Regions from separate parts of the Fictibacillus iocasae genome, predicted to be linked through region 1. Evidence: riboswitches for the same ligand, from Rfam matches in the RefSeq annotation. Region 1 holds a riboswitch; each other region holds the start of a gene.
What was found. Region 1 has a riboswitch for S-adenosylmethionine ahead of ACFQPF_RS01140 (alpha/beta hydrolase). Riboswitches for the same ligand answer to the same signal wherever they lie in the genome.
Positions count from the first base shown of each region.

Region 1 (10,587 bases):
TGCGGCTGATGTCTTGCCGCAGCCGGCAGCTCCTTGTACAATCATTAATTCACCGCTTGTTTTGCGGATAATTTCGTTCTGTTCCTTCTGAATGGTCGCGACGATGCTTTTCATCTGGGCGTTCGCTTCGTTTCCGAGGACCTCCTGCAGCAGTTCGTCTCCGATCGTCACCCCTGTATCAAACATGCTTTTAATTTTTCCGCCGCGAATAATATACTGCCGCTTCAGCTTCATCTCGCCTTCTACTTCTCCGCCAGGTGCCGTATACGATGCCGTCCCAAGACCGTGGTCGTAATACAGGCTCGAGATCGGCGCGCGCCAATCATAGATTAGAAAGTCATTTGTTTCTTCATCATAAAAAGAAGCGATGCCTAAGTAGATGTTGTCAGCAGCTGTTTCGTTTTCTTCTTTAAAATCAATTCTACCGAAGTAAGGAGAATTTTTGAGTTTTTCGTACGTTTTCATTTGCTGTGAGGCACCCTGATGACTTCGCTCAATCTCGGATAATAGCTCCGCCTGCTGACGGATGCTTGCTGCCGTCTCAGCCGCTTCCGCAGCATCCTCAAAGTTAACCGTTACGTCTTCCCAAAAATTTTTCCGTATCTCAACGACCTCTCCCTTCTTGCCTCCAAGCAATTGATCGATGGTGTTCATTTTTTTATTAATTTTAGAGGAAAGATGATCGACTCGCTGCTGTTCGTCCAGCCATTCCTTTTCCCATGTATCCATATTCGCTCTCATCCCCCATTCTTAACGTTCCAAGTATGAAGAATCATTGTAAGGTATTTACCTCCACTTTCAAAACAAAATACTCTGGATAAATAAAGAAACTTGGCTGAAGCCAAGTCTGTAAGTCAGCCTAAGTTGACTTTATACTTTATTCTTATACTGTTTGACTAGGTTATAAATCATCACAGATAAAGTGACAAAAAAGAGATTCTATAGAAGTCTCTCCTGTCGTAACGTATTGACGATAGTCGAGTGCTTTCCTTTTTCATCAGTCAATGAACTCTCTTCATTTTACCGCAGCGCACAGTCTAATATTCCTTGATAAACAACGTGCCAGTTTCGATAATATAGGGAAACTTCTGTAGGGTCGATTAATTTGCGCTGAACAGATTCGTGTTTACCCTCAAATGGAAGCCATTCTTTGATATCCATTTTATAGAACACTTGATAGCCTATTTTAGGATATCGGCTGTTTTCTGTCCAAGCTGGGTTTTCACTATGATCAACCGTTATGTATCCCAATAATTCACAATCACCTGCTACATAGCCTTCTTCTAAAGCCTCCCGTTTAAAGCAATCAACTGGACGCTCTCCAGGTTCCATATGTCCGCCAGGAAAATCCCAGCCTCTATCACATAAATTCACTAATAAAAGCTTATTCTCTTTAACACAAAAGCCATGGGCACTTGTTATGAAATCATTGGCAGGGAGAAGACTCGTTTCTTCCCAAGTCAATTTCACTCTTGATTCTCCCCAATTCACAAAGGCCGTTGTCAATAAATTCACACTCCCGTATCGGCGGTTTCCATCTCTCTCATTATATACGGAAAGGTTTTTTTTGGAAATATTCTATTTGGACAGCAATGAAAAAAACCTGGCGTTTGCCAGGTTTTCAGGTTAATTTGGGTTTAAAAATGTAGTAGTGTATTCCGGTTTCTTCGCCTCATCCTTTATTGGCGGTTTCGCGATCATTGCGGCAGTCTGAATCGGCAAGACGACTTCTGGCTTTTTCGATAGAGGCTCATTATGAATGCTCGTATGCATAACCATCCCTCCTTACCAGTTTTATAGTGACTATACCCTGGTCCTGTTAGCGCGAAACTTATTATTTTAAAAAAGTTTTCATCACCTTGGTAATCGTAGTCGAAATACCGTTTTCCCTTGCACGCTGCTGTGCAGAACTAATTGTCCGCCTATTGCTGAAGCGAGCAGTTTGCTGAAGGGAAGCCCAAGACCAAGTCCTCGCACCTTGTATTTCTTTTCATTCCCTCGGTAAAAACGCTCAAAAATCATGTCCTGTTCTTCTTCTGGAATGCCGCAGCCATAATCAGTAACTTCTATGGTAAACTGTTTATCAATTACAGCAAGCCTCACCGTGATATCGGTGTTCTGATCACTCGCATGCTTAGCATTGTTTAGGAGATTGACGATAATCTGCTGCAAGCGGAGTGAATCGGTTCTTATACTAGCAGAAGCATTGATCTCTGAGACTAGTGAGATTTTTACGCGGTGAACAAGCTCCCATTGGTGAACAATTTCTTTCAGCAGGTGTAATACATTATGCTGCTCTAGCTTGACAGGTACAGCGTTGGCTGTGAAAGAATTAAAGTCCAGAAGATCCTCGACCATCTTTTCCATTTTTTCTGTCTCTGCTAAGGAAGCGGCTATAAATTCGTCCATCTCTTTTCCTTCCACGACGCCGTCCCTTATGGCCTGCAGCAGGCCGCTGACAGCGGTGACAGGCGTCTTCAGCTCGTGGGTGACTCCTGCAAGAAGCTCAGCACGCAATGATTCGAGCTGCTGCAGCTTTTCCGCCATGTCTCGGAATCCTTGAACGAGTTCATACACTTCTCTCTCTTTCACATCTTCCGGAAGAGAAAAGCTGTAGTTTCCATCACGAATACGTGAAGCCGCGTTAGCGACCTTCTGTATTGGCAGAGAGATCTTGCGTGAAAAATAATAGATGGCAATCCATCCTAATAATGCCAGTGAACATAGCATGACTGCCAGAAGACGAAATTCTTGGTTAACCCTCGTTAGTTCTTCTTTAGACTGTGTGATTAGAACATATCCTATTTTGTTGCCTAGATCTGTAACAATTGGTGTTTTCACCATGAACACGTCTGCATCATCAGACTTTATCTCCTGCACCGACTCTTTATTTTTCAAGATATAAGATGGAAGCCTTCCTTGCCGCTTAAACTCGTGCCTACGCTTATTGGAAAAGAGGACCTCTCCCTCATTATTCACGACGAAAATGGCAGGTGGTTTATCTAGCTCACCTAGAAACCTCTCGCGGTCTTTTATAAGACCGGGCAATCCCCCGCGCCGCTCATAGCGGCCTTCCTGTTGGCTCACGGCAGATAAGGCAATATCCTCAGCCATAAATTTAAACAGCTCCAGCCGGTTCTCAATGGCAGCATGGCGAATCCATAATGCAGCAATCGTCCCAATAACAATAAGACCGATGCAAAGGATGGCAAAATAGCGAGTAGTCCAGAACCTTAAGAGTGTCGTTCGGCTGTTATTTCTTAACATGGAATTGATACCCCACTCCCCGGAATGTTTTAATCTCACCATCTTCTGCCGGCCAATTCTCCAGCAATTTTCGAATGCGTTTAATGGATAGATCCACCGCCCGGTCACTTCCAAAGTAATCGAGACCCCACACTTGCTGTATTAAAACGTCGCGTGTAAACGTACGGTTCGGATGCTTTGCCAAATAGAGAAGTAATGACAGATCCCGTGGGGTCATTTCAATCGAGATGCCGTTGAGGTAAACTTCATGTGAACGCCAGTCAATCAGCAGCCTGCCGAATTTTGCCTTCTCCTCTTCCATCCGTCTTGACTGCTCTGTGCGCCGCAGCACTGCATGAACTCTTGCCACTACTTCTTCACCGATGAATGGTTTGGCGATGTAGTCGTCCGCACCTCCGTTCAAACCTGCGAGCCTGGAAGACACATCACTGAGTGCAGTGAGCATGATAACTGGGCATGTGCTGTGTTCTCTAATTCTTTTGAGCACTCGCCATCCGTCTAGCTCGGGCATCATCACATCAAGAATTGCGAGGGAGGGTTCTGACTGGTGAAAACAGCTAATCGCGCTTTGCCCGTCAAACGCTTGTACCACCCGATAACCTGCATTTTGCAAATAAGCTTTTAGTACAGCACTGATTGATACTTCGTCTTCTGCAACCAATATGGTTTTCATCCGAGCTCACTCCTTACCGTTCATTGTAAAATAAAAACCCCGATATCGATACCGGGGTTCATCGTTTTGCACGTTTAATTAGATTCCAGCTTCTGAAAATGCTCCTTCGTCACTGAGGGTTTCGCCAGCAGGCCCGCCTCTGAGTTTATGATCATTGTTTCCGTACTTTTCAAACCCTTTCATATGAAAGAAATTCCGATTCTTCTCTTGAAAAAGGTCAAGCTTTTCCAGTTCATCTGGGTGTTTGACAGCCATTTCACGCACAATCTCTTCTAATGTTTTGTTTTTGGCTGTTATATCCAGTTTATCAGCTAAACTAAGGATCTGCTTTCGGCGAATTTCTTGAACAATTTCGTGCGTTTCTTTATTCGATGAAGAGATGCCGAGTTCCTTTGCTTTTTTTGAGATCTTTGCTTCGCGGACCTCTTTAGCAAGCACTCTTATTTCTTTTCCTTCTGTTTTAATGTTCAGCTTCTTGGCTTCACTTTTCATTGTGGCAGTCCTTACATCTTCCGCTAATTGGCGGAAATTTTTGTCATCAATGCTCACACCAAGCTTTTGAGCTTCCTTTTTCAATTCGGCTTGTATAATTTCTCTCGATATTTCTCGGAAGCTTTTTCCATCAATCGTGACGTTATTTTCTTTTGCCCGCTTCTTCAGTTCCGTTTCTCGAACCTCTCGAGAAATTTCTTCTGTTTCTTTACCTGAAGTACTGATACCTAGCATCTTTGCTTTTGCTTTAATGATGGCTGGATCCAATTTATAACCATGCCCGCTATGGTGATGCCGTTTTTTATTGAAGTGTTCAGCTGCATTTTCTCTAATGTCTTTTTTTGAATTATCATGGTCCGTTGCCGCAAGTACCGGCACCGCTCCAATTAAACCGAGTGAAAGCATGCCCGCTGCGACATATGTTGATTTTTTTGATTTAAACATCTTTCATTCCTCCTGTTATATGGTGAATTTTACAGGCAATAGTTCGTCCCGCATTAATAATGTATCCCACCAATATGTCAGGTCGATGTCAGAAGAAAAATTAAGTATATTAAAAACAAAAAAATCGGGGTCCGGTACCAATGAAGAAAATCGGCGTGATTGCCCCTTTTCTTTGTGATGGTACCGGACCCCGAAATAATTCTTGTTAGATTCGCTTGCTCACTCTTTTTTGATAGAGTTTGCGTTTGGTTTTGTGGTTAGCAGCTTGTGAAGCGGCATCTGCCATGACCTTCTTTAAATAAGGACTCAGTTCAACGTCCTCTGTCATAACTTTTCTTTGCCAAGAAAGGTGATCTTTATCCAATGTTCTATCTCCTTATTTGCTGACTGGCAAGACGGACCCTTTGTATTCTTTGTTGATGAATTCGGCAATATCTTCAGACTGCAGCACTTTTACAAGTGTTTTGATTCCCTCCTTCTTCTCATCTCCTTTGTTGACTGTGATGATGTTTGCGAACGGTGAATCCGGTCCTTCTAAAGCAATAGAATCTTTCTTTGGATTTAGACCAGCGTCAATAGCATAGTTCGTGTTAATGACGACCGCGTCGCCTTCTTTGTATTCAAATGCTTTTGTAAGAAGGCCTGGTTCGATGTCTGCTTTGAATTTCAGGTTCTTTGGGTTATCTGTGATGTCGCTAAGCTGCGCTTCATATCCTTTGCCTTCTTTTAGTTTGATTCCCCCTTCTTTTTCGAAGATAGATAGGATGCGCCCATGTTCCGCTACTGAGTTGCTAAGAATAACCAGCGCTCCATCCGGAAGCTCCTTCAATGACTTATATTTGTGGGAGTACACACCCATTGGTTCAATATGTACAGGGCCAGCATCTACAAAGTCATATTCTTCATTTTCCTTTAACTGCTGATTTAAATAAGGAATATGCTGAAAATAGTTGGCGTCAATTTCTTTTTCGTGAAGCGCCTTGTTCGGTAGGATGTAGTCTTGGAAAGTAACAATTTTCAAATCAATGCCCTTATCCTTTAGCAATGGTTTTGCTTCTTCTAAAATTTCTGCATGCGGTACGTTGGATGCTCCTACAGTAAGTTTGGTTGTTTTTTCTGATCCACTTGTTGCATCAGAACAAGCTGTCAATCCTAGTGCAAGTGCCCCTATTGCCAAACCTTTTAATATCTTTTTCATTTTTATTGCCCCCTAAATTCTCTTTAATGGTTTTTCTGACAAACCTTTAGCTCTGAAGTGACTTCGGGCTGAACCTTTTTCACTCCGGAATTTTGCACCCTCCTGTACTTTTGACAATTACTCTTTAAGAGGCGGAAAACATGACAAAAACCCTCTGTCTTTACATTAAGAGACAGAGGGTTTCAGTAGACATCCGATTATCCTCTCATCTCTCAGCTTTTGCTGTTAGATTTAGCACCGTTTTCATGGCTGGCTATTCAGCATGAATGGTTGCCGGGCTTCATAGGGCTAATTCCCTCCGCCTGCTCTTAATAAGAGTGTATTCCTATCAAATTACTTTGTATTATGGATGATACTGTTAATAATGTCAATCATTATTTATGAAGTTTTTTTAGCCATGCGTTCTTCGCTACTTGTTCTGTATCGCATCCACTTTTTCGTTCTATTGATTAGCTGATCAAAATGAGGTCCTGTTGAAAAAGTATGGCACGCACCTTGAATCAGCGTCTTTTCGGCTTTTTCTTTTAAAGAATAAACGTAATGCTTGGCATACTCTGATGTAATTACCTTGTCCCCTGTTCCGTGAATAATCAGTGCATGGCCGTTAAATCTCGCTATTTTTTCGATAGGGTTAAAACGCTTCAGCGACTCTAAAAATTTCGGTGTCAGAGTGTAACCTAAATGATCAATACAGCGGCTTTTTTCGATTTCGTCACATTCTGCCGGTCCAACGATAGCTGAAATGTCATCATACGGTCTTCCTACTGCAGACCATAAAACCAGATTCTTTACTCTATGATCTTTTGCTGCAGTAATAGCAGCTACCGCACCACCCAGGCTGTGTCCAATCAAAGTGACTTGATTACGGTCTACACCCGGCAGTTCCGTTCCAAAGGTGATTACCGTTTGAGTTTGTTCAATTAGGTCATCAAATGAGTTCTCGCCATACTGACCCTCGCTCTCACCACAACCTGCATAATCAAATCGCACAACAATGTTACCTTCTCTCTCAAGCTGCACAGCTGATTTAACAAATAATCGGTCTACACCAATACGGCTGCTCGTAAATCCGTGACAAATAATAATTAAAGGAAATATCCCCTTTGGATGTGTGTTGTACGCGGCCGGGAAATGCAATGATGCTCTCAGTTTCAGTCCACGCCAATGTATACACTTTGCGATATCCATCACTCATTCTCCTTTTTCATTAAAAAAATGCCCGCTCTCATGAGAGAAAGCGGGCATCTGGTAGATCGTCCGAGTTCCTCTCATCTTTCAGCTTTTCGCTGTTAGATTTAGCACCGTTTCCACGCTGGTCATTCAGCATGAATGGTTGCCGGGCTTCATTGGGCTAATTCCCTCCGCCTGCTCTTAATAAGAGATTGTGTTCAATTAAATTAAGTATATGGTAATGAATTGAAGTTGGTGTGTCAAGTGTCCAATGCAGTGAAGGGGTCCGGTACGTTTCTTTAAGCTGCGGCGTATTTGCTGCGCTGCAGCTTAAAGAAACGTACCGGACCCTACTAATAAAGCCGCTCGGAATATCCTCGAGCGGCTGCTAGCTGTTTACTTCACTTTTACGTCTTTTACTTTATCAAGCTTGATTTGAACGATGACTGGATCATGGTCACTCGCACGTCCGTGCTCTTCCATGAATTGAGAGTTAATGTGGACGATATCCACTTTCGTCTTTTTCGCCATGTTGTTTGTCACAAGGATGTGGTCAAGCACTTGCGCGTTTCCTTGATAAGAATACGTGAAGCGTTCTTTAAATGGCACTTCGTCAATCATGTTTGTTAACTCGCTGCCTTTGAGAATATCAAATGTTTTTGAAAATTCGAAGTCGTTAAAGTCTCCAAGCAGAACAACTTTCGCGTTTGGATCGTCCGCTTTTACTTCTTTTACAAAGTTATTGACGATACCGGCAATTTGATGGCGCTGTTCTTCACTTTTTAGGTATGGAGGCTGGTTCTTTCCGAACAGCGGCTGATCTCCGCCTTTTGAGTTAAAGTGGTTTGCTACAACAACGACAGTCTCGCCGTTAAACTCGAACTGTGCCGCAAGCGGCTTACGGCTGCTTGCAAATGCAGCATTAGTCGGATCAATACGTCCTGGGTTTGCTGTCAGCTTGCCATTCTTGAATGTTACAGCCTGAGTCGCCGTCCCTTTCACACCTTCTGCAAGCTTCACACGCTCTGGATTGTAGATGTAACCGACACGGATGTTCCCGCCTGGCTGTCCGCCGTCTTTATTGTTTTCTGGAGCAACATCTGTGTAAACATAGTTTGGTCCGCCTTGTGCTGCTATTTCAGCGATCAAGCGATCCGCACTTTCTTTTGCATCAGTGTTTCCATTATTTAATGCACCGTTTCCGTCCTGCATTTCTACCAGTCCAACGATATCAGGAGATTTTAAGTTTGTAACAATCGATCCTGCGATGCGTGTTACTTTTTCATCACTCGTCCCATTTTCATCTGCAGAGAAGTTCTCTACATTAAAGCTCGCGATCGTCAGTTCTTTATGTTTTTCATGGAAATCAGATGTTTCACGTTCCGTTGTTCCCTCAACAAATTGCGGAAGGTCATCACGATTTGTCAGTACTTTAAAGTTTCCATATCCGTAGCTTACGACCCCAGTAATAGAGCCTACAAAATAGTCTCCTGTTTTAGCAACAAAAGAATAATCATTCATATCAATAAATAGTCGCTCTGGATTAAAGTCGTTAGCCGTAATATTCAGTCCGCCAGCTTCGTTGATTTCTTTATTTTTATGAATATCAGGCACCACGACGATCTCGCCATTTTTTTGCGGCGCGATGACAGAAGGGTTGTCCACTTTCACTAACATGCCTTCTAAGCTTTCGTAAAAATCAATGCCGTCTTGCTGCGGATCGAAAAGACCAAAGTTATCATTGTCGATGATTTCAGTCGGCTGCTGACGTCCGCCTTCGCCGATTGTTACCGCTTCAGGAAGAGCATTGCCTGAAGAATTAAGTTTAATAAGTGTATTTGTTGCGTTGATTTCTGTAACAGCAAGATCTGTTTTCATTTTGTCGCTGTAACCTTCAAGTACCCATTCTTTTACTTGACCGGCCACTGTGACGATGTCACCTTTTGCTACGCCGTGACCTTTCTTATATACAAGAATTCCTTCAGAAGTTTTTTCATTTTCATCTGGTTGTGTGTCTTGAAGATAGAAATTGTCAGCATCTGCGACATATGTCACGATACCTGTTACTCCTTCTACATACTTTTTGTCCACTGGTGAATTATGACTTTCACCTTGAATGTCATGGATGCGAAGTCCTGAAATAGCAACATTATAAACAAACTCTGATACTCTACTGTCTTTCATTTTATCTTTTATTGCGATTGCCTTAATTGTTGTATCTTCGTTAATTGTAATAGGATCGGAATACATTTTGCTCTCTTTCGTCGGTACTGTCCCATCAAGTGTGTAATAAATTGCAGCACCTTCAGTTTTCGTTTCAAGTGTTACAGTTGTTCCTTTAGAAATAACACCTTGAGGAATTGAAGCGGTTACAACTTCAGCTTGAGGTTCTGCTGGGATCCCAGATACAAATGAGAATGATTTTGCATTTTTGTGACCTGGAACACCAAAATAAACAAGTAAATCTCCTGTTATTTGAATTTTTTTCTTTAAATTCTCAGAATGTGCTTTGAGATTTAAGGCTTCTCTTACCGCTCCACCTGGTAACTGGACTGCAAGGATTTTAGTTTTATCTGTTTCATTTGGTGAATCAGCTAAAGCAAGGTTTGTATCTTGAGTAAAGGGACCTTCAAACTGATATGAAATGGACGATCCGGTTCCACCTTTAACTGTTCCAACAATATAACCCTCAACAGTAGCAGTTCCTGTATTGTTCGCAATCGCCTCAGTAACTTTAAGAACACCTTCTGCATTCGCTTTCTGCTGTGAGATTGGTGCGAACAAGCTGATTACCATCGTTACGATGAGAACCAGTTTAGATAAATGACGAAAATGGTTTAACGCCACATTTACCACTCCTATACTTTTAATGTAAAACAAGTCAATTTAACTAGAATATAACACATATCGACACGTATTATTGTTCGGTTTTTGTTAAAATACTTCCAAAGACTTACATAAAATTTACATTAATAGTATCAAAAACCTAACATTCAATCTTAAAATAGGATAAAAGACCTCTAAAACATATTAATCAGATGAATGAATAAACGGGTGGGATTTATCTAAAGTGAACTCAATAAAGAGTGCTCCTATAATGGAACACTCTTCTCTTATCCCTATTAAGCTTTAATCGTTTTAGACGATACGTTTTTTAACGCTTCACGCTTTGATAGTGGTGAAAGAGCCAGCTGCGTTGTCACGTTCAAGACCCATTCTGGATCGGACTTGGCATATTCACGCAATGCCCATCCGATCGCTTTGTTAATGAAAAACTCTTTTGAACCTAGGTTCTCTTCAACAATATCCTTTAACAGCTCTACATTAGTATCACCTTTGTATT
Region 1 covers NZ_JBHTCP010000002.1:240,855-251,441, reverse strand. The annotation lists gene helD (RNA polymerase recycling motor HelD) at 1-729, opposite strand, end outside; gene ACFQPF_RS01175 (NUDIX hydrolase) at 1,021-1,506, opposite strand; gene ACFQPF_RS01170 (hypothetical protein) at 1,627-1,773, opposite strand; gene ACFQPF_RS01165 (sensor histidine kinase) at 1,855-3,267, opposite strand; gene ACFQPF_RS01160 (response regulator transcription factor) at 3,254-3,940, opposite strand; gene ACFQPF_RS01155 (hypothetical protein) at 4,019-4,876, opposite strand; gene ACFQPF_RS01150 (hypothetical protein) at 5,082-5,240, opposite strand; gene ACFQPF_RS01145 (MetQ/NlpA family ABC transporter substrate-binding protein) at 5,253-6,074, opposite strand; SAM riboswitch class I at 6,277-6,392, opposite strand; gene ACFQPF_RS01140 (alpha/beta hydrolase) at 6,453-7,262, opposite strand; SAM riboswitch class I at 7,340-7,455, opposite strand; gene ACFQPF_RS01135 (DUF6359 domain-containing protein) at 7,641-10,091, opposite strand; gene ACFQPF_RS01130 (DNA alkylation repair protein) at 10,367-10,587, opposite strand, start outside.

Region 2 (10,587 bases), on a different contig from region 1:
TGTGTTGGCTTCCCACGCTTCATTTTCATCCATCTTCTGCTGTGTTTTCATAAGGCGTGACAGCTTCTTTTCATCTGTCGGATCTTTCTCCATTTCGAGCAGCGCTCTCTCGTACTCGCGCATCGTCTGCATGATTACGGAGTCGCCGTAATAGATCTGCTCTAGCACGCTCAAGCTTTCTTCCAGCTCTGGCTGCTGCGGAACGTATTCCACATGAAAGGAATTAGCGTGCGTCAGTTTGCCGTTCTCGATCGATTCAATCCCGACCAGCACCTTCAGCAGCGTTGATTTCCCCGTCCCATTCGTTCCAATCAACCCGATTCTCTGATTCTCTGAAATGGAGAATGAAATGCCATCAAATAATACTTTTTCGCCATATGTTTTTGTTAAGTTTTCTGCTAATAAAATGCTCATTGGTTAACCGCCTTGTTTAGTATGCTGACTATATTGTATAGCAACAGCGGTCATATTGAAAATCTCTATTGCGAAGAGGCGAGAAGACTTCCCGCACGATACCTGCTGCCAGGATGATCATCCGGCAGTGTGCTGCTATCATGGCTGAACAGCTTTTGCCGGAGTGGCCCTTCTTTATATTCTTTTTTGTACAATCCCCGATCCTGCAAAATGGGAATGACCAATTCGATAAACACCTCAAGACAGGACGGTGTCACAAGATGGTTGAGATTATACCCATCCACTCCCGATTCTTCAAAGTGCTGCTGTATTTGATCCGCCACGGCTACAGGGCTGCCTACGATCACCGCGTTCCGGTCAATATGCTCGAGCCGTTCCAGCGCTTCTTTTATGGACAGCTTTTTCGATGCGTCCTTCGTAAGTGATGCTGCTTTATAATGGCCATGCTCCGTTTTCTTGAACTCGAAGCTCTGGCTTGGATCCTGCTTCGCATACTCATCCAAGTCATATCCACTCGCACCGCCGAACTGTGCTTTCGCCGCGTCCGCGCTCCACAGCTTGTTGTATTCCTCGTATTTTGCTTCGGCTTCTTCAGATGTTTCTGCCACAATTACGGTAAGAAAGCAGAACACCTTAATATGAGCAGGGTTCCGGCCATACTCTTGGGCTTTGCGGCGAATATCATTCGCATAAAATCTGATTCTCTCGGCAGTCGGTCCGCCGACAAACACGCATTCTGCATGCTGGGCAGCAAACGCCCGGCCTTTCTCTGATGTTCCCGCTTGATAAATAACCGGCGTGCGCTGCGGCGACGGCTCGCTTAAGTGCGGTCCTTCCACACTGAAATGCTCTCCTGAATGATTAATTTCATGCACTTTCGTTGAATCTACTAATATCCCTTTTTCTTTGTCTTCCACTACCGCTCCGTCTTCCCAGCTCGCCTGCCACAGCTTGTAAGAGACTTCGAGAAACTCATGGGCGATCTCATAGCGCTTGTCGTGCTTCACCATGTCTTTTAAACCGAAATTGCGTGCTGCATTTGGCAGATAGGAGGTGACCACGTTCCATGCGATTCTTCCGTCTGTTAAGTGATCAAGGGTAGAAAAGCGCCTCGCGTTGCCAAACGGCTGTTCATACGTGGTGCTCACGGTCATCGCGAAAGACAGGTGCTTCGTCACACTTGCCATGACCGGTATGACAAACGCGCCGTCATTCACCGGAATTTGGAGGCCATCTTTTATGGATGGTATTTTGCTTTGCTTGTATGTGTCATACACACCGAGTACGTCTGCAAAAAAGACAGCGTCGAACTTTCCTTTTTCAAGAAGCTTGGCCATCTTGACCCAATAAGCTAAATCTTTATATCCTCTGTGCCTTTTAGATTCTGAATGCTTCCATAACCCGTGTGAGTTGTGCATTGCACTCGTCATTTCAAACGCGTTTAATACGATCTGCTTTGCCATTTTACGCCTCCATCATTTTGTGATTATGGCCCATACAAAAAGCCTCTTCCTACAAAATAAGAAGAGGCGTGAAATGACATGTTGCAGAAGCTGCTCTTCTTATCTTTCAAGCTTGACGCTTGCTGGAATTGGCACAGTGCTTTTGCAAGCCTGCTGCCGAGGTTTCATAGGGCCAGTCCCTCTACCTCTCTGGATAAGAAATGAAACTATTAAACTTTGTTCATTAAGTTACAGGTAAGTGATGCATATGTCAACCTAAATATTCGAAAATTCTGTTATATCATCTGTTAAATGCCTCATTATTAGTAAGAGAGCTTTTATAATGTGGTGGTTTATGGGTATACAAGCATTAGAATATAATGATGGGGGTTAGTGGCTATGGGTATCCGAAAGTATATTTTTCGCAAGTTTGAGAAGCCGACTGGACTGGTCGGCAAGCTGACAGGACGTTATATGGCGTTCGAAAATAGACGCCTGAATAAATGGACGACTTCCCTACTAAACATTCAGGATGGAGAATCCATCGTTGAAATTGGCTATGGCCCTGGAAAGGGGATTGAGTATATTTGCCGCAAATTCCCTACTTGCCATGTAACCGGCTATGATATTTCGGCTGATATGAAAAAGCACGCTGAATCGCGAAATGAGCAGTTTGTAAAAGAAGGTCGCGTGGTGCTTTACGATTTTGCTGTGGCTCTCGCAAACGAGAATTCAGGCACATATGATAAGGCTTATTCTGTCAATTCTATTTTCATCTGGAAAGATCCAGTGGGCGACTTACAAACCGTGAAGAACTGGTTGAAGGACGGCGGAAGCATCGCGATCACGCTCCAGCCACATGAAAAGGGTGCAGACGATGTGACCGCTGAAGAAAACGGTAAATTGATTTCGTTATATTTAAAACAGGCTGGGTTCAAAAGCATTACGGTTCATACAAAAGAGATGAAACCTGTTAACGCCGTTACAGTAACAGCACTTAAATAACAGAAAATTCAATTTATTATGTTTGACAAATTATGATGCGGGTATATTAACCCTGCAACACTATTAAGCCATGAGGAGGAGTTGCAAGATGAGGAACACATTGTGTACCGAAAAAGGCAATGATCCAAGAGATGGACCAAGTAGTGAGCGAATGTATCATTTTGTACCAATCTAGCATTGAGCAAGTGGACCGATTTAGCAGTGAGTAATCAAGGATAACAGCACATCAAAAGAAAGAAGAGCCGGATTGTTTCCTGGCTCTTCTTTCTTCAATTCTTGCGGTTGTTATGGTCTTTCCCATGATCTTCTAAAAAACTGTTCGGTTTGCGCGTTTTCCGTCTCGCCTTTTGTACGATAAAGATAATGATCAATATACCAAGTAACAGGCTTATATTAAAGAAACCGCCAAGGAATAAAAAGAAATCCCGGAGTGCATCCCACATTATTCATCACCTCTACTACCATTCTTACCCTATCTGCGCATGCAATACTCATGTTTTTTCTTCCAGCAGCGGGGAATAGTATAGAAAAAAGAAAGAAGGTGGCCGCCTTGGCTGAGAACCGGAAAAAGCCGATGAAAAACAATCCGATGGATCATCCTGAACAATATCGGACAGAGAAAGAAAGCTTGTTTGATAAGTTTGAATCAGAACAGAATGTCGATCCGATTCCGATGGAGGATCTAAAAGAAGAAAAGCGTGAAGAAAAGGACAAAACAGGGACGAAGCATACCTCTTCCAGCGAGAAAAAATACAACCCATAAGCTCTATAAGCCAGAGGAGCAGCTCCTCTGGCTTATATTAGCTATAAACTAATTCCTTTTCTGCTATGGGTTCTTTTTTGCGGCTTTCGGCTGCGGGCAAGCGTATCAAAACAACGGTACCCTCGCCTTCCTTGCTCTCATATTGAACAGATCCACCCATCGACTCAATGATTCTAAGCGAGACCATTGTTCCCAGTCCGGTTCCCTTTTCTTTAGTCGTATAAAACAAGGTACCAATTCTCCCTAGCTGCTCGGCTGTCATACCTTTGCCTGTATCCTTAATGACAATGAACGCGTGCTCTTCATCTGCATCAAGCTGGATCGAAACGTACCCACCCTGCTCATTGGCTTCAATAGCATTTTTCACCATATTGACAAGAGCTTGTTTAAGCTGGCTTTTATCCGTGTATAAGACAGGATTCTTCTTAAATGCTTCCTCAACGACAACGCCGTTCTTTAAAGCTAAAGGATTAAGAAGCAAGACTAAGTCATGAAGAAACTCAACAGCATGAAACGTTTCCATTTTACGAAATTCCGGCTTAGCGAAGTTTAGATAATCGCTGATAATCGATTCAGCTCGGCCCAGCTCACTTAAGACGAGCGGTATGTATTGTTTGCTGCTGTTTGTGCTGTCTCTTTCCATTAATTGAAGAAACCCTTTGACAACGGTAAGCGGGTTACGGACCTCATGTGCAATGGATGCCGCAAGTTCACCGATCATATTCAGCTTTTCCGCTCGCTGAATTTCCGCTTTCATAAACGACCGTTCGATAACGGATTCGTTCAGCACCGCAGCAAAACCGAGACCCAAAACCTGAATAAAGCCGAAAATCATGACATAGGTGGCAAGCTGCTCCCACGGTACACCCAAGATCATGCCTTCCACGTTCAATACCGAGAAAAGAATGCCGAGCTGTACCGCCACTGGCCATAACCCGATAATAATCGCGAGCTTCCAGCGCTTATCAGGAGCAAAATTCATGAATTTTTTTGTGAGAAGAAATGGAACAGCTGCTGCAAGAGTACACGCTACATAACCGAACATAAGGGTATCTCCCCCCACGTACGTTCTTGTACAGATAAGTGCGATAAATACGATAAACCCTGCTTTTGGACCACCGTAAAGCATAGCCAGTACTAGCGGAACGTAACGGAGATCCCAATATAGTCCATGATCATAATATCCAAATAAAAGACAGAGCGATGAGGCTGCCCCATTAAGAACACCGCACAAATACGGAGAACCCGACCATCGGCTTTTTTCAAGCAGCACACTGTAGAATAGTACGGGTGCAAGAATAATCAGCACATGAAGCAGCAATTTTTCAGCAATCATTCTATGTACCTCATTTCCATAATCATCTAAATGAGGTATACGACAAAAAGTCCCAATTACCTTTAAGTTCACACATTTTTTTACAATTTATTGTATGTAAAAAGCCTTAGCAGCTGCCAAGGCTTTTTCTATTACGATACTTTATTTTCTTTACCTTTTGATTCCTGATAGCCATCTTCCCAGTACTCTGCGTTCTTAATGCCAAGTTTGGTTGAGTTAAACACAGGGTCCAGGCCTTGTTTCTTCTGTTCCTCATAATCCTTCAGAACTGCCAGGGCAGGTTTGGCCAGGATCAATATCGCGATCAAATTCAGCCAAACCATGATGCCGAGCCCAATATCCCCCATCGCCCATGCAAGCTCGGTCGTTTTCACAGCACCGTAGTAAGTGGCACCAAGAATAACGAGCTTCAAGACAAACATGGCAGCCTTCGGATTTCTGCCTCGTGCCAAATAGGCGATATTCGTTTCAGCCATATAATAATATGCCATAATGGTCGTGAATGCGAAGAAGAACAAGGCGACAGCTGTAAACCCTGCGCCAAAGCCAGGAAGCACTGTTTCTATGGCCGCCTGAGTGTATCCAGCACCTTCTGGTACACCCGGAAGCTTTTCAACAATATAGGATGTCTTATCAGCGTTTTCATAAACGTTGTAGGAGCCTGTAAACAAGATCATGAACGCTGTTGCCGAGCAGACAAGCAGTGTATCCACATAAACAGAGAATGCTTGTACGAGTCCCTGTTTAGCCGGGTGGGATACTTCCGCTGCTGCAGCAGGATGCGGTCCTGTACCTTGTCCGGCTTCGTTGGAATACACGCCTCGCTTGACGCCCCATGAGATGGCCGCGCCAAGAATACCGCCAAATGCGGCGTCAGCACCGAACGCACTACGTAAAATAAGTGAGAATACGGCCGGAAGCTCTGTAATGTTCGCTGCGACGATAACCAAGGAGACGAGAATGTATCCAATCGCCATGAACGGAACAACGTACTGCGCGACAACGGCGATGCGCTTCACTCCGCCAAAGATGATGCCAGCCAGCAGCACCATTAAGACAACGCCTGTAATCTTTGGATCCACATTAAACGCGTTATCAAGACCGACTGCGATGGAGTTGGATTGAATGCCTGGCATGAGCAATGCCATCGCAACGATAGAAGCTACTGCGAAGATCACGCCATACCATCTCCAGCCAATGCCTTTTTCAATATAATAAGCTGGCCCGCCGCGATACTGTCCATCCTGCTTCACTTTGTACACTTGAGCAAGCGCTGATTCAATGAATGCGCTCGCTGCCCCGATGAAGGCAATCATCCACATCCAGAAAACAGCACCCGGGCCACCCATGGCGATAGCCGTTGCCGTACCCGCTATGTTACCTGTTCCGACACGGCCAGATAAGGCCATAGCCAGCGCCTGAAACGAGGATACTCCTGCATCCGAGCTTTTACCTTGAAACATAAGCTTGATCATATCTTTGAAATGTCTGACCTGGAGAAAACGAGTAAGAATTGAAAATAAAAGTCCAACGCCTAAACAAAAATAAATCATAGGCTGACTCCACAAAATGGCGACAGCTCCATCCACAAAACCTTTCAACATCTCTTCCATTAAGCCACCTCTTTTTTTCTGAAAATTATACTTATTATGAATTATAGTGCAAAAAGAGATGACTGACAATTCGGCAAATCATGACATTTATTTCGGCTACCCTGTTTCTTCTTTGTTCTGATTTTGATACAGACTGTGATAGAACCCCTGATGAGCAATCAGCTCCTCATGCGTTCCCTTTTCAATAACCTCTCCTTCTTGAAGAACCACAATCTGATCCGCACGCTGTATCGTATTCAGCCGATGTGCGATCACGAAGCTCGTTCTCCCTTTAAACAGCCTCTGTAATGCTTCCTGAATTTTCAGCTCTGTAATCGTATCAATGCTGCTCGTCGCTTCGTCCAAGAGCAGGATTGCTGGATCAGCGACCATCGCTCTGGCAATGGACAAAAGCTGGCGCTGACCTTGAGATATGCCGCTGCCTTCTGGTTTTAATAAGGTGTCATATTGATTGGGCAGCTTCATAATAAAAGAGTGGGCGTTAGCCATATGTGCTGCTTTCTCCACTTCTTCATCACTCGCGTCTAGCCTGCCATAGCGGATATTCTCCCTAATTGTACCTTGAAACAAATAAGAATCTTGCAGGACGAACGCCATATGTGACCGCAGGCTCTCCCTTTTAATAGAAATGGACGCCATTCCATCGAACAAGATGCTTCCTTGTTCAGGATCATAAAATCGTGACAGCAGATTAAACAAAGTTGTCTTTCCAGCACCAGTTGGACCGACAAGCGCTGTCATCTGTCCTTGTTGAGCCACAAAGCTGATCGATGAGACCGTATCCCCATTGTGTCCTTCATATGAAAAAGAGACATCTTGAAATTCTACATTTCCGGTTAGTTGGGCAACAGCTACAGCGTTATGTTCATCGTTTTCTTCTTTTTCTTCGTCCAGAATTTCAAACACTCTTTCTGCTCCTGCAACTGCGGACAGCAGGGTATTGAACTGGTTGGCAAGCTCATTGAGCGGACGAGTGAACTGGCGGGAGTACTCGGCAAAAATGACGATAACCCCAATGGTAATCATTCCTTTAAACGCAAGATAGCCTCCGATTCCAGCAATGATGGCGAAGCTCAGGTTGTTGAGCATATTCATCAGCTTCGGAATAAAGCCGGCGTAGGACTGCGACCAATAGCCAGACTGCCTAAGGTTCTCGTTCTTCTCCAAAAACTCTGCCGTGACTCGTTTTTCCTGTGAAAATGATTTAACGATGCGCTGGCCGGATATAATTTCCTCAATATAGCCGTTCAGCACACCCGTGTTTTTTTGCTGCTTTTTATAGAGCGGACCCGTTCTTGCCGTAATCCATTTCATACCAGCAAAAAGCATGGGAACAATAATAAGTGTCAGTGCGGTCAAGAGCGGACTCAGCCAGAGCATGACACCAACCGTTCCTGCCAGAGTCAGAACACTGGACACGATCTGAATGAACGAGCTGTTCAAGGTCGAGCTCACGTTGTCTATGTCATTCGTGATCCGGCTCATCAGCTCCCCATGCTGCCGTTTCTCAAAATACGAGATTGGCAGGTGATGAAAGGTGCGGAACAGCTGTGAACGCATCGTATAAACCGTATGCTGCGCGATGCCGATCATCCAGTAGTTCTGCAGGAAGATGCCGATAGATTGCAAGGCATATACCGCAATGAACGCAGCAAGCAAAAGTCCAAGCCCCCGCAGCTTCCCAGGCACAATATACGTATCAATCGCAAGCCCAATCAAATAAGGACCAAGCAGCCCAAGCGCTGAACTGACAAGAATCATGATAAAAACGAGAGACAGCTGTCCTCTTTTTTCAGCAAGGTAGCTCCAAATACGTTTGGCTGTCGCACCCCAATTTTCCGGCTTCACTTTCTTCTTTCCAAGATTATGAGGATGTCCTGCCATATACTGCGGCCTCCTCTCCGTTTTGAGAAGTAACGATCTGCTGGTAAAGCACGGAGCTGTCCAGCAGCTCTTCGTGTGTTCCCACTGCTGTCATCTGGCCATCTTCAAGCAGCAAAATGCGATCCGCTCTCATCGCTGTGCTGATCTTTTGGGTGATGATGAACGTCGTACACTGATACGCTTCAAGCGCCTCCAGCAGCCGGGCTTCTGTCGCTAAATCAAGAGCACTCGTGCTGTCATCGAGCAATAGAATGCGAGGCTTACGGACGAGCGCACGGGCGATGGACAGCCGCTGCTTTTGCCCTCCTGACAGATTCACACCCTTTTGCCCCACTTTCGTATCATATTGATCTGGCAGCTTCATAACCGTCTCATGAATCTGGGCATCTTTAGCTGCTGTAATGATCTCATCCATTGAGGCATTTTCTTTTCCCCATTTAATATTGTCTTTCACGGCACCTGTAAATAACAGCGATTCCTGCGGCACATAGCCAATCTGGCTTCGCAGCTGCTCAAGCGTCATGCTGCGCACATCGGTACCATCAACTTTTACAACACCGCTTGACGCATCATACAGCCTTGGTATCAGCTGAAGCATCGACGTCTTACCAGAACCCGTGGCACCAAGCACGGCAACGGTTTCCCCCGCTCCGATCGAAACGGTCAGGCCGCGAATGACATCTACATCTGTTCCCGGATAGCGGAACGCAACGTTCTCAAAGGAAACTCCTCCTTCAGACACCGCTCTTTCCATGTGCTCCCCTTCCTGCATTTCTGTTTCACTGAACAGCACTTCGCCAATACGCGTGGACGACGCCTTGGCACGTGAAAAAGCCATGATGATGAAAGAAAAGATGGAGAGTACAGACGTAATTCTCGTCGCATAATTGACGATCGCCACCACTTCTCCTGCCTTCACCTCACCAGACACGATATCCTTGCTGCCGAACCAAAGGATGGCCATTACCGTGATATTCATAACTAAAAGCAGAACAGGTATCGTCATCTCTACAAGTCTTAGGGATGAAACAGTATGGCTCATCAAGCTGTCGTTCGCCTCGTGAAAACGGGAAGCTTCATGCTTTCGACGCAAAAACGCCTTGATCAGCTTCATCCCAGCCAGATTTTCCTGCATCACACTGTTTACTTTATCCAGCTTTTCCTGCACCGTCCGGAATAGCCTACCCGCTTTGTTTAAAATGACAAGAAGAAAGTATAGAAGAATCGGAACCGTAATGAGAAGAACAGCGGCAAGCTTCACATTAACGATTGCCGCCATGATGACTCCGCCTATAACGAGCAGCGGAGCACGAAGCATGATCCTAAGGCTCATAAATACCGTGTTCTGCACTTGTGTGACGTCATTGGTCATTCTTGTGATAAGAGAGGAAGTTTGAAATCGCGTAATGTCACTAAACGAAAAAGACTGGATTTTTTCAAACAGTGCTTTTCGCAGGTCATAGCCATAATTCTGGCTCACATTGGCAGCGACAAAAGAGCTGGCGATTCCAGCGGCAAATGCAAAGAGTGCAATGCCAAGCATGATAGCTCCCCAATACAGGACCACATATAAATCTTTCTTTAGAATGCCATCATCTATGATTTTAGCCATAATAACCGGCTGCAGCAGTTCCACTGACAATTCCACCAGCATAAGCAGCAGCGCTCCCGCTACACCTATCCGATAGGGCTTTAGCAACTTAAGCACCTTGACCATGTTCTTCCTCCGCATCTGAATGGTTAACAAACTGAAGTATATCTATCATCATAACGCGTTACGTCTCTAATTTTAAATATTTCGACTTTTTCTGGACAGATTATTTTTTTCAAAAAGGGTTTCACTCTTGCGAACTTCGGGAATGGATTGGATTGGCGGTTTTAATTTATAGGGGGATTAAGACTACAGCCTTTTTTGATGAAAGCAGATGCATATATACATAGTAAAAGGAGAGCATGGACATGCTGACGAAACAAGAAACCTTTGCACTAGGGGACATTCAGTTCGGCTGGGATTTAGAAGAAGGAAGCTTTACGTATCAAGGCTCAGACGCCGTTTTATTTTGGATTGAATCAGCTATGAAAACCTTGTTTGATACGATTGAGGAAATCTCTGGTGATGACGCGGCTAGC
Region 2 covers NZ_JBHTCP010000052.1:129,746-140,332, reverse strand. The annotation lists gene ACFQPF_RS18010 (ABC-F family ATP-binding cassette domain-containing protein) at 1-414, opposite strand, end outside; gene ACFQPF_RS18005 (LLM class flavin-dependent oxidoreductase) at 480-1,877, opposite strand; SAM riboswitch class I at 1,974-2,077, opposite strand; gene ACFQPF_RS18000 (class I SAM-dependent methyltransferase) at 2,256-2,861, shown strand; gene ACFQPF_RS17995 (hypothetical protein) at 3,436-3,624, shown strand; gene ACFQPF_RS17990 (ATP-binding protein) at 3,662-4,960, opposite strand; gene ACFQPF_RS17985 (alanine/glycine:cation symporter family protein) at 5,092-6,564, opposite strand; gene ACFQPF_RS17980 (ABC transporter ATP-binding protein) at 6,670-8,457, opposite strand; gene ACFQPF_RS17975 (ABC transporter ATP-binding protein) at 8,438-10,174, opposite strand; gene ACFQPF_RS17970 (STAS domain-containing protein) at 10,417-10,587, shown strand, end outside.
Region 2: linked by a shared signal. The riboswitch ahead of ACFQPF_RS18005 (LLM class flavin-dependent oxidoreductase) and the one ahead of ACFQPF_RS01140 (alpha/beta hydrolase) in region 1 are both predicted to bind S-adenosylmethionine.

Region 3 (10,587 bases), on a different contig from region 1:
CCCGGATCCGGTACGAGCGCAGTATCTCCAGCATCAAGAAAACATTGCGAAATCTCAACAAGACCCGCTTTTCCTCCAAACAAAATCGCCACTTCTTTATCAGCATCCAGTACTACACCATATTCTCGCTCATAAAACTCACAAGCTGCTTTTTTTAAAAAATCATAGCCGCGAAACGGAGAATATTTATGAAATTGCGGGTTACCCGCCGCTTCTTTCATTGCTTTTACGATATGAGGCGGAGTCGGAAGATCAGGATTACCCTGCCCTAAATTGATAATGTCATGCCCTTTCGCTACATGACTGCCCACCTTTTTTACAAGCTTCGCGAAAAACTGCTCAGGCAGTTTCTCCATTACTTTTGCCTGCTCAAACCTTTTCAACACGTTCACTTCCTGTCTGTTCTTTATTAAAGAAAACTCGGCTGACGCAGAGCCTTTTCGTCAGCCTTAGTTGACCTTATACTTTGCTCGTTAACTTTTTGACTGCGATGAATTCCTTCACGGTTAAAAAGTTATACTTTCTTAAGTGCTACACGAACTGACAACTCATTCTTTTCTGATTGTTCTTGAAATTCTAATGAGTAATGTTATACGCTATGTTTAATTCTGTCAAAGAAATTTTCGGAGGGCAAACAATTGAAAATTACGTGCGCGCAATTTGATGTGATCTATGGAAATCCAGAAGAAAACAGAAAGAAAGCCTTACGATGGATCACTCAAGCTGCTGAAGATGGAGCAGAAGTCATCGTGCTGCCGGAGCTGTGGGATACAGCTTATGACCTTGAAAGACTTGGAGAGATTGCAGATACAGAAGGCCGTAACGCGATTTCTTTTTTAAGCGGTCTTGCTAAAAAGCATCACGTCCACATCGTTGGAGGTTCCATCGCTTATGAAAAAGACGGGAAAGTTTCCAACACCATGCTTGTGTTTGACCGTGATGGTACCTTGAACGGACAATACAGCAAAGCACATTTAATCCGGCTCATGAACGAAGAAAAGTTTATTACTGCAGGAAGTGAAACCGCACATTTTGCAATAGATGATGTTCAGTGCGCAGGATTGATCTGCTACGATATAAGGTTTCCGGAGTGGGTTAGAAAAATTGTGCTTGAAGGCGCAAAGATTGTGTTTGTTCCCGCTCAATGGCCAATTCAGCGTGACAAACACTGGCGCACTTTGCTGACGGCGCGTGCCATTGAAAACCAATGCTACATTGTTGCATGCAACCGTATAGGAAAAGACCCTGCTAATACGTTTGCCGGACAATCTCTCATTATCGATCCTTGGGGTGAAATTGTGGCAGAAGCAGGCTCTCATGACGAAACCTTGCTGTCAGCCGACATCGATCCTGCTCTCTCAGATGAGGTAAGATCTCGTATTCCTATTTTTGAAGACCGACGAGAAAATTTGTATTAAACTTTTGTTGACAAATTGTTATTACATGTTTTAGTATAACAATTATGAATTGTCAGTCTAGTGTGACAAGTAATCAAATAGCACGTCTCTTATCAAGAGCAGGTGGAGGGAATTGGCCCGATGAAGCCCAGCAACCGACCGTAATACCATTGTAAAATGGGGCTCCATTCACATGGGGCCGCAAGTAAAGCTTGCGCATGGCACGGTGCTAATTCCAGCAAACAATCCGTTTGCGAGATAAGAGGCACGGAAACAAATATTCCGAGCCTCTTTCTTATGAAAGAGGCTCTTTTATTTTGGTCATGTTTGTAAATTTAACGAGAATCATTAATAATCACAAAAGGTTTTTAGGGGGAATAACAATGACAGTACTCACAGAGAACACATATAAGCCGCTGACTAACGAAGATGCGGCTGCTTTAGTAAGAAAGCTGAAATTAATAGACGGCCATGATCTTGCTGTTTCTGAAATAGGCGATGGCAACTTGAACCTCGTCTTTCGGGTTCAAAGCAGCACTGAATCTATTATTGTGAAGCAAGCTCTGCCTTACGCGAAAGTGGTTGGTGAAAGCTGGCCGCTGACATTGGATAGAGCGAGAATCGAAAGCGAAGCACTCATCCTTGCGGCAAAATATGTTCCAGATCTAGTACCAAAAGTACTCTACAGTGACAGCACTCTCGCTGTCACGATAATGGAAGATTTGTCAGATCACTCTATTTTAAGAAAGAGCTTGATAGAAGGCACTGCTTTCAGCAAACTAGCAGCTCACATTGGACAGTTCACGGCAAGAACAGCTTTTTATACAAGTGATTTTTATTTGCATCCGTTCGAGAAGAAAAAGCTCGTGCAGCACTTCAGCAATCCAGAGCTCTGTAAAATCACGGAAGATCTCGTCTTTACAGATCCTTTCTTCGATCACGACACAAACGAGTTTTCCTCTGCATTAAAACCTGATGTTGAAAAAATTTGGAATGATGAACTGCTGAAAAAAGAAGCGGCAACATTGAAGTATCAGTTCCTTACTCAAGCGGAAGTGCTGCTTCACGGAGACCTTCACACAGGCAGTATTTTCGTCACGGAAAAATCAACAAAAGTCATTGATCCTGAGTTCGCTTTTTACGGTCCGATAGGTTTTGACCTTGGCCAATTTTTTGCCAATATCGCTTTAAATTATTTATCTCAGCATCACCATTCTTCAGAACCGTTCAACCGCAAAGAGACTCAGGAAACGTTATTGACTGTCATTCAAGAGACATGGACTGTTTTTCAAAACGAGTTTACAAGACTTGTTCATGAGGAGAGCAAAGAAGTTTTCGCTCGTACTCCGGGTGTGTTACAAAATGTTCTGGAAAAAACCTTCATTGACAGTGTTGGGTTTGCAGGATGTGAGATCATCCGCCGTACAATCGGACTTGCGCACGTTGCTGACTTAGACAGCATCCCGTGCGAGGATGTACAGCTCTTCCTCAAAAAGAAAGCGCTGCATCTTGGCACATCGTTGATCAAGTCTAGAAAATCCATTTCGTCTATCGAGCAATTCACATCCATCATAAGAGGAGCATAAATCATGAGTTTTACACAAACCGAAATTTCATCAGTCCGGTACAGAGGCGACCATTTGCTTATATTGGACCAGCAGCAGCTTCCCGAACATACGGTTTACTTAAACGTTACAAAAATTGAACACGTTTGGGATGCGATTTCTAAACTTAACGTGCGTGGTGCACCGGCAATTGGAATCGCCGCTGCATTCGGCCTCGTAATTTGGACTAAGCAGTATAAAGGCGAGGATTTGCCTGCGTTTCTTGCTGCTTTGCAGAAACAGCATGACTATCTTGCCACTTCCCGTCCGACTGCTGTCAATCTGTTTTGGGCGATACGCCGTATCACAGAAGCGGCGGCAAAAGCAGAAAGCGTCGCGCAAGCTGTGTCTCTGATTGAATTAGAAGCTCTTTTAATTCAAAAAGAAGATGAAGAAACGTGCCGCAAAATCGGCGAGCATGCCCTCTCTCTTTTAAAGAACGGCGACGCGCTCATGACGATCTGCAATGCAGGAGGCATAGCGACCGCCCGTTATGGAACAGCACTTGCTCCCTTTTATATTGCCAAAGAAAAAGGATGGAATCTTTCGGTATATGCAAACGAGACGCGCCCGGTGCTGCAAGGCTCCAGATTGACAGCCTGGGAGCTTCAAGCAAATGGAATCGATGTGACCCTTATCACCGATAACATGGCTGCTCACACTCTGAAAACAAAAAACATCGCTGCTGTGATCGTCGGCTGCGACCGTGTCGCCGCTAACGGTGATACAGCAAATAAGATTGGAACATTCGGGCTGGCACTTCAGGCAAAAGCGCTTGGCATCCCCTTTTACGTTGCCTCTCCTCTATCAACGGTCGACCTCGAAACAAAGTCAGGCGATGACATCCCGATCGAGGAACGTCCTGCAAAGGAAGTCACACATTTAGCTGGCAAACGAATCGCACCTGAAGGGATTAAAGTATTTAATCCTGCGTTTGACGTTACACCCGCTCAATACATTTCAGCAATCGTCACCGAAAAAGGCATTGTAACAGGAGATTATAAAAATAAGCTGCCTAAGCTATTTCAGGAGGATCAATCATCATGAAACAATGGAAACCCGCAGCATCAGCACTGCTTGCCTTCAGCCTTCTTCTTGCCGGCTGTTCAAGTGAACAAGATGCGGTAAGCAAACCGCCAGCTACACAGAATAAACAAGAAAAACCATCACAGCCGGCAAACGCTGCTGCAGGATCAGAAACGTCAAAAGAAATACCTGATGCTGTTAAAAAACCTCTGAAGATCGCTGCGATCGTTCAGCTATCGATCGGAACGTTCTCCTCTCAATATGCGCAAGGCTTAAAAGAACAAGTAAACGAATTTGGCGGGGATGTCCAGATTTATAATGCGGATAATGATTTATCCAAAATGGCGTCTTATGTGGAAAATGCGGTCAGTCAAAAAGTTGACGGCATCCTGCTTGACCACGGACGTGCCGATGCACTCGCGCCAAGCGTCAAAAAAGCCGTCGAAGCTGGAATTCCGGTCGTCGCTTTTGACAGCGACTTGAACATTCCTGGTGTAACCGTGATCGACCAGGACGATTACAGTCTTGCGTGGAACTCGCTGCGCACCCTCGCACAAGACTTAAACGGAAAAGGTGAAATCGTGTATGTATGGGTCGGCGGATTCACACCGATGGAACGCCGAAACGTCATCTATGAAGCGTTCAAAAAGCGCTATCCGAACATAAAGGAAGTCGCACGCTTCGGAAATGCCAGCCAAAATACAGCTCTTGATACACAATCCCAGATGGAAGCGCTGCTTCAGAAATACCCGAACAAAGGCGACATCGATGCTGTGTTTGCACCGTGGGATGAATTCGCAAAAGGAGCTGCCAGGGCGATTAAACAGGCCGGCAGAGATGAGATCAAAGTATACGGCATCGATTTGAGCGATGAAGATCTTCAGCTTATTCAAGAAAAGAACAGTCCGTGGACAGCTACTGCTGCAACAGACCCTGCTGATGTAGCCAAACTGCAAGTTCGTTTCTTATATCAAAAGGTTGCCGGTGAGGAAACACCGCAAATATACAGTGTTCAGCCTCATCTTGTGCAAAAGAGCGCTCTTCCTGAACAAAAAGTGAGCATGAACGATATCGGCAAGTACGTTGAGGGCTGGGGCAAGTCAGACGCCGCTATTTCCGCTTGGATGGAAACATTGAGCAAGGAACAGAAAAAATGAACGCACTGATATTAAAAGATATCCGCAAGTCGTTCGGCCGCCAGACGGTGTTAAAGGGTGTCAGCTTCTCACTTCATGCAGGTGAAATTCACGCTTTATTAGGTGCAAACGGTGCAGGAAAAAGTACTTTAATGAAAATTCTCTCTGGCGACTATTCAAAAGACAGCGGATATATCACGATCAACGGACAGGAAGTTTCTATCTCATCGCCCCGGGAGGCGATGAAACATGGTATTGAAATGGTTGTACAAGAACCAGATACCGCTCTTATCCCCTCTTTAAGCGTAACCGAGAACGTGACGATGGAGGACCTGTTATCAGGTCCTTCCTTTATAAACTGGAAAAGTACCCGAAAAAAAGCTAGAGAAAACCTTGCACTTGTCGGGCTCAACATAAGTGAGGATAAGCTTTTATCAGATTGCACCATCGCTGAGAAGCAGCTTATCCTGCTTGCACGTGCTTTATCAAAAAATGCCACATTTATCATCCTTGATGAACCGACAGCAGCACTTAGTGAAAAGGAAACGGAGAGGCTGTTTTCGGTTATACAAAACCTGAAAAAGAAAGGGATAGGCTTTGTTTTTATCTCACATCGCCTTCCTGAAATTTTCAGCACAACAGACAGAGTCACCGTATTAAAAGACGGACTCGATGTGTTTTCAGCTGAGACGAAACAGACAACTGCTGATGAAATCGTGCATCACATGATCGGCTCGCTGTTAGAAAAAGAAAAAGAATTCACTTCACACCGTACAAAAAACGTTCTGCTAGATGCCCGATCATTCTATATCCCGAAATCAGGCAAGACTATTTCCTTTACGCTTCAAGAAGGTGAGGTGATCGGCATCGCAGGCCTTGTCGGTGCTGGAAAAACGGAAACGGCAAGAGCGTTATTCGGTGCAGATCTATCGCCTAGTCCGCTGACGATTAGAGGAAAGGACAAAACATGGTCTTCTCCTCAAGATGCGGTATTAAACGGATTGGCATTCATTCCTGAAGAAAGAAGAAAAGAAGGTATTCTCACTTCCTTTTCACTCAGTGACAATCTTGCGCTGCCATCTCTGGCAAAATATACGTCAAAAGGTTTTCTCTCTTCTTCTACTATTGATAACGCGGCTGCAGAGTGGATTCAAAAACTCGGAATTAAAGCGGAAAGCCCAGCTGTGACTGCCGGCCTTTTAAGCGGAGGAAATCAGCAAAAAGCGGCGATCGGAAAGTGGCTGATGCACGGAGGGGATATTTTTATTTTTGATGAACCAACGAAAGGAATCGACATCCGCGCAAAAGAAGATGTTTTTTCTCTCATTCAAACGCTGGCTTCTCAGGGAAAGGGCATTTTGTATTTTACGAGTGAATTGAATGAGCTGTTTGCCGTTGCCGACAAGATCCTCGTCATGTATAACGGTGAAATCACTGCCCAATTTTCAAGAGAAGAAGCGACATACGAGCATATCATGCATGCCGCAACAGGAGGTCAACATGTCACAGCCCATACTTCATGATCAGCAGCAACCCGCACTAAACCGCCAGCACCTGGCAAGTAAACTTTATCCGTTTTTATTCAAATACGGTACGCTTATCGTTATCGTGCTGACGGTTATCGTCTTCAGCATTTTAAACGACCAGTTTCTTTCTTATAAAAACTTCGCCGATATTTTGCGAAGCATTTCTATCATTACACTGCTTGCGATCGGCGTTACCATCTCTCTCATCGTAGGAGGTTTTGATCTGTCTGTCGGTTCAACAGCAAGCCTTGCGACCGTCACAAGTGCTGCAGTTCTCGTCCTTTACAGACAGGAAACACTCATCGCTATCCTTGTTCCGATAGCTGTCGGACTTTGTGTTGGTTTGCTCAATTCATTCTTGGCCGTAAAAGTCAGGCTGCCTGATATGCTTGCTACTCTTGCTGTTATGTATATCGTCAATGGGCTGCATTTAACGTTTACAAAAGGATTTTCCATTTACAACAACATGCCGCTTGCTGATGGCGGAACAGCACCTGGTGTTTTTCTTCCATCCTTTTTGTTCATCGGTCAAGGTGAGGTACTGTCTATTCCCATGCCGGTCATCATCATGATCGCTGCCGTCGTGATCGTTCATATTTTCTTGAATTATACACGCCCTGGCCGCCTTCTTTACGTGACAGGCGGAAACTTCGAGGCAGCCCGCCTCTCTGGCGTGCCTGTCAATCGGTATAAAATGTATGCTTACCTGCTTTCCTCCTTATTCGCTTCGCTTGCAGGCATCGTGCTTGCATCAAGAATCGGAACTGGACAAGTATCAGCAGGCGCTCCGCTTTTAATGGATGGTGTAGCAGCCGCATTTATCGGCTTCTCTGTCTTTGGAGCCAACAAACCAAACGTCATCGGCACCTTCTTCGGCGCCGTGCTCATCGGAGTCCTCTTAAACGGACTCACTATGCTGAACGTCCCTTACTATGCTCAAGACATCGTCAAAGGATCCATCCTAATCGGCGCCCTCGCGTTCATGTACTACGCCAAAAAGAATTAGCGTATTTTGGTTTCTATTTAATTTAAGATGATTACAAAAGCAGGTACGACTAACCGTAATATCTTAATCAACTTTGAATCCTTCATTGATAAGTTGATCGCAGTGAAATGCGCCGACTCCTCGAAAGTGAAACTCACATTTTCTTGCGTTTGATGTCTTGCTGCGCCGCCTTCCTTATCCTGCGAGTGGGAGTGAGGAGGTGAGACCTTCCAAAGGCGCTTGCGACGGAAGGGCTCACCCCTCTGGATAAGCATGCGCCTGTAACGGAGATTAACCACTTCTTAGATTTCTATAAACAGTTTTTCGATATAAAAGTACACTTCAACACTTCTCTGTTACTCAATAAGGTTTAATACAGAAAAGCATCCAAACGGATGCTTTTTCTCATTTTCTGTAAAAGTAAATAACTGGCTGAATATCTTCCCTCTCACTATTCAATCCTATAGAAGAATGGGAAAGGTGGGATTGTAATGAAGAAAGGCGGCTGCAGCACAACTGCACCGAAAGGCGAATTAAAATGGTGGCAGCTCTCTCTCATTGGGGTAGGCTGCATTATTGGAACGGGCTATTTTTTAGGATCTGGCATCGCGATTAAAACGACCGGCCCTTCTGTACTTTTGTCGTATCTGCTAGCAGCAGTATGTACATATATTGTTTACAGCGCGCTTGCAAAAATGTCTTCTGCCGATCCGCAAAAGGGCTCGTTTTGTGCATACTCTGAAAAAGCGTACGGCCGTTGGGCAGGATTCAGCTGCGGATGGGTTTATTGGACATCAGAAACACTGATTGTCGGCAGCCAATTAACGGCACTATCCATCTTTTCTCAATTTTGGTTTCCGCACGTTCCGCTTTGGATATTCGCTGCAGGTTACGCACTGTGCGGGCTTGCTGTCATAGTGATTGGCACAAAAGGATTTGAACGGGTTGAAAACATATTGGCCATTATCAAGGTTGCAGCCATTTTTATGTTCATCATCATCGCCATCCTCGCCTTCTCCGGTGTTCTCCACGGAGATGGATTCAAACCCAAAATTCCAAGTTCGGTTCCTGACTTTTTTGTCAATGGGTTTTCTGGCTGGTGGAGTTCCTTGCTGTTTGCCTTTTATGCTTTTGGAGGCATTGAAATTATGGGACTTATGGCGATTAAGCTAAAAGATAAAGAGGATTCTCTCAAAGCCGGTCGCATCATGCTCCTTGTTCTGGCTATCATTTACACCGTTTCGATCGGCCTTGCTGTTACAATGGTTTCTTGGACGGTGTTCAATGACAAAGAAAGCCCTTTTGTATTGGCGCTGCAAAACTTTGATCTTCCTTTTTTTCCTCATATTTTTAACGGAGCATTGCTTATTGCTGGTTTCTCAACGATGACTGCTTCATTATTTGCTGTTACTTCCCTGCTTGTCACGTTAGCAGAAGGAGGAAACGCTCCCGAAATTTTTGAAAAAGGAAAGAAAATCAAGAACATACCTTGGCCGTCACTTCTCGTTACCATAGGCGGAATCAGCTTCTCGATCATTCTATCTTTGGCCATGCCCGGCAAGGTATATGAATATTTAACAACCGGTGCTGGTCTGATGCTTCTTTATAACTGGGCATTTATCCTTTTGTCTTCTTATAAATTGATTGAATTAACACTTTTTGAAAAAGGAAAAAACATCGCCGGGTTTTTGCTCATTTTCGCAGCAATCAGCGGCACGTGCTTGGAGAAAACAAGCCGCACAGGATTTTTTGTCAGCTTAGGCTTTTTATGTGTCATTGTGCTCGTGTTGTTAAAAATGAAACGTGTTTGGAAAAACGAGAGTTCGGTTTCCTAAAAAAGAAATAAATACGCTTCATAACCAAAGTAAAGACCAAAAGCAACCAGACATAACCCGGATATTCTCGAGATTGCGACCAATATTCTATCGTCAAGAAATTTACGGAAGCTGCTGGACACGACCGCCATCGTGAAATCCCAAAACAATATTCCGATGAAAATGGCTCCGCTGTAAAGAAGCAGCTTTTCCATGCTATAGCGTGAAGCCGTTTCAGCAAGAATAGAGCCGTATATGCCGATCCAAAACAAAATGGTGAGAGGGTTCGTAAGTGACATGAGAAAGCCAGCAGTGAAGCTCCTTCCTCCTTTTTCCGTGTAGGATGTCTGCTTTTTCATATCATTTTGCTTCATGTTCAAACTTTCAATTCCTGTATATAAAAGAATAAAGCACCCAAATAACCAAAGAAACGCTTTGATAAACGGCGTATTAATATATTGTACAAGCCCTAGGTACACAAGCAGCATATACAGCCCGTCCGCAAATGTCGCACCAAGTCCAATCATCCAGGCGTTGAAGAAACCATGTTTAATTCCTCTGTCCATCTGTGCAGCGTTCACAGGGCCGATCGGGGCAGCCAAAGATATTCCGAGCAAAATGTATTTGAAGAAGACAAGCATAAATAACCTCCCGTTCAAAAGTGGACAATCCAGATGCATGTCTAAGTTTATTCTGATTTTTGTTCAATAAGAACCGTGCATAATTGCCCTCTCATGTGCAAAAACTGACGTAAAAAGGAGCGGTTCACGTGAATGAGAACATGATTCATGAAGCACTATTGTCGGTGCGCCAGGCAGATGCTGCAATAATAGAAGCACAAGCCAATTCTTCCTCATCTGCCTATCAGAATGCTAAAAATATGATGCTTACTGCGGAGGACATGCTTCATAAGGCAGGAGATGGTACTACTGAAGAAGAGAAGAAGAGTCTTCACCGGGCGAAGGAATATATGAAGCACTTAAAAGAAACACAAGCGGCCATCGAGGACCGACAATAAATAAAACGGGCAAGAGCGATATGCTTCTTGTCCGTTTTTTTTGACTAGCCTCATCTTTTTTGAAGCAACTTTCTTGCTGCC
Region 3 covers NZ_JBHTCP010000014.1:69,998-80,584, reverse strand. The annotation lists gene ACFQPF_RS08680 (pyridoxal phosphate-dependent aminotransferase) at 1-383, opposite strand, end outside; gene ACFQPF_RS08675 (carbon-nitrogen family hydrolase) at 639-1,418, shown strand; SAM riboswitch class I at 1,505-1,662, shown strand; gene mtnK (S-methyl-5-thioribose kinase) at 1,781-2,983, shown strand; gene mtnA (S-methyl-5-thioribose-1-phosphate isomerase) at 2,987-4,048, shown strand; gene ACFQPF_RS08660 (sugar ABC transporter substrate-binding protein) at 4,045-5,184, shown strand; gene ACFQPF_RS08655 (sugar ABC transporter ATP-binding protein) at 5,181-6,686, shown strand; gene ACFQPF_RS08650 (ABC transporter permease) at 6,664-7,695, shown strand; gene ACFQPF_RS08645 (amino acid permease) at 8,166-9,509, shown strand; gene ACFQPF_RS08640 (LysE family transporter) at 9,506-10,129, opposite strand; gene ACFQPF_RS08635 (hypothetical protein) at 10,258-10,506, shown strand; gene ACFQPF_RS08630 (putative bifunctional diguanylate cyclase/phosphodiesterase) at 10,557-10,587, opposite strand, start outside.
Region 3: linked by a shared signal. The riboswitch ahead of mtnK (S-methyl-5-thioribose kinase) and the one ahead of ACFQPF_RS01140 (alpha/beta hydrolase) in region 1 are both predicted to bind S-adenosylmethionine.